Regions from separate parts of the Pseudorhizobium banfieldiae genome, predicted to be linked through region 2. Evidence: predicted binding sites of a transcription regulator. Region 2 holds the regulator's gene; the other holds the start of a gene.
The links. The regulator LexA, encoded in region 2, represses DNA repair genes until DNA is damaged. The targets are predictions, from matches to a motif close to TGTTCNNNNTGTGTTCNG.
Positions count from the first base shown of each region.

Region 1: the regulator LexA is predicted to act here: its motif matches at 1,677-1,694, upstream of NT26_RS18060 (ImuA family protein).

Region 1 covers NZ_FO082820.1:3,732,033-3,735,441, reverse strand. Annotated here, with positions in the region: gene NT26_RS18075 (HpcH/HpaI aldolase/citrate lyase family protein) at 1-884, shown strand, start outside; gene NT26_RS18070 (DUF1737 domain-containing protein) at 881-1,087, shown strand; gene NT26_RS18065 (metallopeptidase family protein) at 1,111-1,548, opposite strand; gene NT26_RS18060 (ImuA family protein) at 1,714-2,637, shown strand; gene NT26_RS18055 (Y-family DNA polymerase) at 2,678-3,409, shown strand, end outside.
Region 2 covers NZ_FO082820.1:1,555,677-1,559,085, forward strand. Annotated here, with positions in the region: gene NT26_RS07720 (ComEC/Rec2 family competence protein) at 1-1,082, shown strand, start outside; gene lexA (transcriptional repressor LexA) at 1,063-1,779, opposite strand; gene kdsA (3-deoxy-8-phosphooctulonate synthase) at 1,986-2,828, shown strand; gene eno (phosphopyruvate hydratase) at 2,924-3,409, shown strand, end outside.

The DNA of each region.
Region 1 (3,409 bases), 2.1 Mb from region 2:
TGAGCACTTCCCCGAAGCATTCCCCGCCGAGACGTTCCCTTCTGAGTGTCCCTGCCATCAACCAGCGGGCTCTCGACAAGGTTCATGACCTCAACTGCGACGGGGTGATCTTCGACCTGGAGGATTCGGTGTTCCCGGAGAAGAAGGCGGAAGCGCGGGAAAACCTGCGCCGCCATTTTCAGGAGACGCCACTTGAGGGGCGGGAGACCATAATCCGCATCAATTCCCTAGGCTCCGATTTTTGGAGGGGGGATCTAGACCTGATCCTTGAGCTCAAGCCGGATGCACTGCTTCTTCCCAAGGTGGAGGGTCCGCAGGATATCCATGAGGCTGCGAGTGTTCTTGCCGCAACCTCGCCGGGCGTAAGGCTTTGGGCAATGATGGAAACGGCAGGGGGCGTGCTGAACGCTGCGGCCATCGCCGGGGCCGATGCGCGGCTGGACTGTCTCGTGCTTGGCCTCAACGACCTGCGCAAGGAAACAGCCGTTTTACCGCAGTCTGGGCGAGCCTATCTGGTGCCGTGGATGATGCAGGTGGTGTTGGCCGCTCGGGCCCACGGCCTTGATGTGATCGACAGCGTCTTCAACGATTTCCGCGATACCGAGGAGTTTGCGGTCGAATGCGCGCAAGGCCGCGCGATGGGTTTCGATGGCAAGATGCTGATCCATCCCGCCCAGATAGAGGCCGCCAACCATGCGTTCGGACCGTCGGATGAGGAGGTCACGGAGGCCGAAGCAATCATCAACGCCTTTGCCGATCCGGCCGCGGAGGGCCTCAACGTCATCAACATGAACGGGAAAATGGTCGAGCGGCTTCACCTGGAACAGGCCGAACGGCTCATGGCCAAGGCACGACAGATCACTGAAAGAAAGATGAAAGCATGAAACTCTACCGCTTCCTGACGGGCCCCGACGACGCCTCCTTCTGCCACCGCGTCACCGATGCCTTGAACAAGGGCTGGGATCTGCATGGATCACCCAGCCACAGCTTCAATGCGGCCGAAAACAGGATGTATTGCGGGCAGGCGGTCACGAAGACCGTCGAAGGGAAGGATTATCATCCGGACATGAAGCTCGGCGAGCAGTAAGCTGGTTCAAGAAGAGGGGCGGATCAGCGATCCGTCGCCTCTTCGGCGCTCGCCTCGATCCGCTCCATATCGTCATCGCTCAGACCGAAATGGTGACCGATCTCGTGGATCAGCACATGGGTGATGATATCGCCCAGCGTTTCCTCGTTCTCGGCCCAATAATCCAGGATCGGACGGCGGTAGAGCCGGATGCGGTTCGGCAGCTCGCCGGTCTCCATGGAAAAGCGCTCGGAAATGCCGCGCCCTTCGAAGAGGCCGAGCAGGTCGAAGGGCGTTTCCAGCGCCATGTCCTCGAAGATCTCGTCATCCGGGAAATCCTCGATCTCGATGGTCAAATTGGTCGTCAGCGCCCGAAATTCTTCCGGCAGGTTGCCATAGGCTTCGATGGCCAACGATTCAAAAGCGCTGAGTGTCGGCGCGTGGCGATCCCGCCAATCGTCGGTTTGGTCTATACGGGCCATAGATGCTCCTTGTTGGAGCTCATATAATCTATTTCCGGAAATTTTCGAGAGGATTCATAGAGCTCCCGAGGAAGCCGGCTCTTCTCTTAAAATGGCTGTTGACTCTTCTGGAGAGCTCTGGAATCCATTAGAACATAAAGTGAACATCGGAATGGAGCTGACGCCATGGCCAAGCATGCCACGGCGCAGGAGAGACTTTTTGCCCTGCGTAAGACGATTGCCAAACTGGAAGGCAAGGCTCCCACGCTGGTAAGCGAGGAGCAGCCGCAGGGTGAACAGAAAACCAAACGTATCAGATTTCCCCATCGCGTTGCGATGGGGCTTCCGGACATGGATGCAGCACTGGATGGTGGCTTGCCCCTGGATGGCATAACGGAGATCCGGACATCTGCCATGCGCAATGCCGGAGCAGGCAGTGGTTTTGTTCTGGCGCTGGCGGCTCTTATCCAGCGGCAGGCTGAAGCCTCTGCCCTTTTGTGGATCGGCGACAGATTCTCCAATAGCGAGGCGGGACTGCCTTATCCGGTGGGGCTTGCGCAATATGGTCTCAAGATAAAGCACTTCCTCCAGGCCACACCTCGAAAGCTGGAGGAGGCGTTGTGGCTGGCGGAAACTGCAGCAGCGAGCGGTGCGCTGGCCGCGACCATTCTCGAAATCAGAGGCAATCCTTCTGCATTCGGCCTCTCCGAGAGCCGGAGGCTCAGCTTGCGGGCAAAGGCGGCGAGGCGGCCGATCCTGCTCTTGCGGCATGCGGGCGAGGAGGAGGCGAGCAGCGCCGTCTTCCGCTTCCGTGCCGAACCGGGTCCCGCTTCGGAGCGGGTCCTTCCCAATGGAGCCATGCTTGGCGGCAGCATCGGATTTCCAGCCTTCCGTTTGACGCTTGAGAAGAGCCGCAACCCGGCTCCGCTCTCTTTTACCCTGGAGTGGAATTCCCGTGACCGCCTATTCATACTTGCCCAGCCACCAGAGTCGTCTTGCCTTTCCATCAGCGGGTCAACGCATTCTGGCACTGGTCTTCCCGCACCTGCCGACGGACCGGATCGCACGCCGGCGCTGGGGCGGCTCGTGGCGTTTGGCCGGGCGTCCTGACCATCCTCCGCTGCTCTGCTCGGGCCGGCGCGACAATGCCGTGCGCCTCACGGCGCTGGATGAATTGGCGGTGGAAATGGGCTTGCGTCAGGGTCAGGGTCTTGCCGAGGCGCGAGCCATACATCCGGCAATCGATGTCGCCGAGGAAGATTCCGCCGCCGACGGGGCACTCCTGGAGGCAATTGCGGACTGGTGCGATCGCTATACGCCGCTGGTGGCCCTTGACGGGAGTGACGGCCTGTTCCTGGACATCACCGGTTGCGCGCATCTGTTCGGCGGGGAGCAGGTTCTGCTCGACGATATCCTGCTGCGCCTCTTCCAGATGGGATTCAAGGTTCAGGGAGCGATTTCGGGATCCCCAGGCCTCTCCTGGGCTGCATCCCGTTTCGGGGCCGGCGGGGTGATTGCTGATAGTGCGGCGCAGGAAGTGCTTGAGGCGCTGTCCGTTGCCTGCCTGCGCATCGAGGCAGACACCATAGCCGCATTGAACAAGCTCGGATTGAAGCGGGTGGGAGATCTCATCTCGATGCCACGGGCGCCACTGGCCCGCCGGTTCGGCAGCCATGTCCTGCTTCGCCTTGACCAGGCGCTCGGGCATGAGGAGGAGCCCATCTCCCCCCGGCGTCCGGTCGCTTTCCTGTCGGTCGAGCGTAAGCTGGCGGAAGCGATCCAGGCGGAAGAGGACATACTGGAACTGGCTTCACGGATTGCCCAGTCGCTCTGCTCCAGCCTGGAGGCGCGCGGGGCGGGAGGACGGGTCTTCGAACTGGTA
Region 2 (3,409 bases):
CCGGCTGGCACTGGATGGCGGGGATTTTTGCAACTTCGCTGATCGGCGGATTGTCGACGGCGATCTATTCGATGGAGCACTTTCACCGGCTTGCCGGCTATGGCCTGGCGGCCAACCTCGCCGTCATGCCGATCATCTCGTTCGTGGTCATGCCGGCCGGCCTGCTTGGCATGTTGCTGATGCCGCTCGGGCTCGACGCGCCCCTCCTGAAACTGATGGGTCTGGGGCTGGAGGCGGTCATCGCGGTCGCAAAGCACGTGGCCAGCTGGGGTGGAGACGTCGGCACCGGCCGGCAGCACCCCTGGTTCCTGTCGATCGCCTCGATCGGGTTCCTGATCCTCGCCCTGTTGCGCACCCGGCTTCGGCTGGTCGGCGTACCGATCATGGCGCTCGCCTTCGCGCTGAGCTCGCAGGCGAACCGACTGCCCCAACCTGATATTCTGATCTCCGACGACGGCGCGCTGGTGGCACTGTGGAACGATGGCGTTGCCACCAACCGCACGCGCTCGCCGGCGTTTGTCTTCGACCAGTGGCAGCGCGCTCTGCTGCTTCCCGAGCCCGTCCCTCCGGTCATGTCTCCGGCAAGTGACCTCGGCATTGCGGCGGCAGGCCATCCTTCTGTGAAAGCCGCGCTGACGGACGAGCAGCGTGACCGGATCCGTTCGGAGATGTCGTCAACGCTCGCTCTCGCCGCAGCTGATGCGGGCCGGTTCCATTGCCTGCCCAAGCTGTGGTGCGTGGCGGTGGCCCGTGAGGGCGGAGTCAGTATTGCCGTGGTTGAGGATCCGCGACTTGCGGGAAGCGCCTGCGATCTGGCGGCGCTGGTTGTCGCCCCTCGCGCGCGGTTCGACGAATGTCGCTCGGGTGCCGTGCTGTTGAACGGCGCAAGCCTGAGAAAGACTGGCGCGATCGAAATCTACTTGAATGGCAGTCCCGACCCGTCCCTGTGGCGGATCAACGCGGCCAGTGCCGGTACCCGCCGTCCGTGGACCAGCCACCGCTTCTATGACTGGCGCACCGACCGCTTCGACGAAACCCTTCCCGAACCGTTGCTTCGAATGATCAGTGGTAGCGGCGGATGAGGCCGACGAGCTTTCCCTGAACCTTCACCCGATCGGCGGGAAGGATGCGAGTCTCATAGGCCGGGTTGGCAGCCTCCAGCGCGATCGAGGCGCCGCGGCGGCGGAACCGCTTCAGCGTTGCCTCCTCTTCATCGACGAGGGCCACGACAATGTCCCCGGGGCTGGCTGTCTGGCCGTTGCGGATGATGACCGTATCGCCATCCAGGATCCCCGCCTCAATCATCGAGTCGCCCTTGACCTCCAGTGCATAGTGCTCGCCGGCGCCAAGCATTTCGACAGGCACCGCAATATCATGCGTATTGTTCTGGATTGCCGAGATCGGCACGCCCGCCGCGATGCGTCCCATGACCGGCACGCTCGTGCTTGCGTTCTCGTTGCTTGCGGCGATCGGCGAGGGGGGCGGTGCCGGCTTCTGCTTGCCAAGGCTGCCCTCGATGACGCTCGGCGAGAAGCCGCGGCGCGGCTGCAGGCTGGTGCTGTAGGCTTCCGGCAGCTTGATGACCTCGAGTGCTCGCGCCCGATTGGGCAGCCGGCGGATGAAGCCACGCTCCTCGAGCGCCGTGATCAGCCGGTGAATGCCCGACTTCGACGCCAGATCGAGCGCATCCTTCATCTCGTCGAAGGACGGAGGCACGCCCGACTCCTTCATCCTCTCGTGAATGAAAAGAAGCAGTTCCTGCTGTTTGCGCGTGAGCATCCGGGTTCCCTGACGATGAAACAAATACGGAACAGACCATATATGTTCCGGGTGTGTTCCGCAAGGCTAAAGTTCCAGCTGCGTCGGCGCGCTTATGCCTTGGCTCCGTGACAGAGGCGGTGGTTGCTGTTATGGACATCGCGTCCGCCGCAGCCGGGTCCACGCGACGGAGCAGATGCCGCTTGAAAAGGAGTGCCGCCATGGACATGAAGCCCAATCCCGAAGTTGTCGTGGGTGACGGCGAAGGCCGGGTGCTGTTCTCCCAGTCGAGCCGCATCGCACTGATAGCGGGCCCCTGCCAGATGGAGAGCCGTGACCACGCCTTCATGATCGCCGGAAGGCTCAAGGAACTCTGCGCCGAGCTCGGGATCGGCCTCGTCTACAAGTCCTCCTTTGACAAGGCGAACCGGACATCTTTGTCGGGCAAGCGTGGCATCGGCCTGGACAAGGCCATGGAGATATTCGCGGACCTGAAGAAGGAGTTCGGATTCCCGGTGCTCACCGACGTTCATACCGAGGAGCATTGCGCGCTCGTCGCGCCGATAGTCGATATCCTGCAGATACCGGCCTTCCTTTGCCGCCAGACCGATCTGCTGATCGCCGCCGCAAAGACCGGTCGCGCCATCAACGTCAAGAAGGGCCAGTTCCTGGCGCCCTGGGACATGAAGAACGTCCAGGCCAAGTTCACCGCAAGCGGCAATCCGAACGTGCTTCTCTGCGAGCGTGGCGCCTCCTTCGGCTACAATACGCTGGTCTCGGACATGCGCTCGCTGCCGATCATGGCCGCCATGGGGTCGCCGGTCGTCTTCGATGCCACCCATTCCGTGCAGCAGCCCGGCGGGCAGGGCGGTTCATCCGGTGGCCAGCGCGAATTCGTCGAGACGCTGGCGCGCGCGGCAGTGGCGGTCGGCGTCGCCGGCCTCTTCATCGAGACGCACGAGGACCCGGACAATGCGCCCTCCGATGGCCCGAACATGGTTCATCTGAAAGACATGCGACGGCTCCTGGAAAAGCTTCTGGCCTTCGATGCCGTCGCCAAGGCTGCCTAGGCGCCGCAGCGGGAGCCGGATTGTAATTCGCCTGTCATCGATTAAGAGACATTGTCGATAACCGCAGGGCATTGGGTTTACCTCAGGGAGAGATCATGACCGCCATTACCGATATCATCGCACGCGAAATCCTCGACAGCCGCGGCAATCCGACCGTGGAGGTCGATGTCTACCTGGAGGATGGCAGCATGGGCCGCGCGGCTGTCCCCTCGGGCGCTTCCACCGGCGCCCACGAGGCGGTGGAACTGCGCGATGGCGGCAAGCGCTATGGCGGCAAGGGCGTTGAGAAGGCGGTCGAGGCGGTCAATACCGAGATTTTCGATGCCATCGGCGGCTTCGATGCCGAAAGCCAGATCCACATCGACAAGACTTTGATCGCCCTCGATGGCACGCCCAACAAGTCGCGCCTCGGCGCCAATGCCATACTGGGTGTCTCGCTCGCCGTTGCCAAGGCAGCGGCCGATTCCTCCGGCCTGCCGCTCTACCGCTATGTCGGCGGCGCCGGCGCACATGTCCTGCCGGTACCGATGATGAACATCATCAACGGCGGCGCTCATGCCGACAATCCGATCGACTTCCAG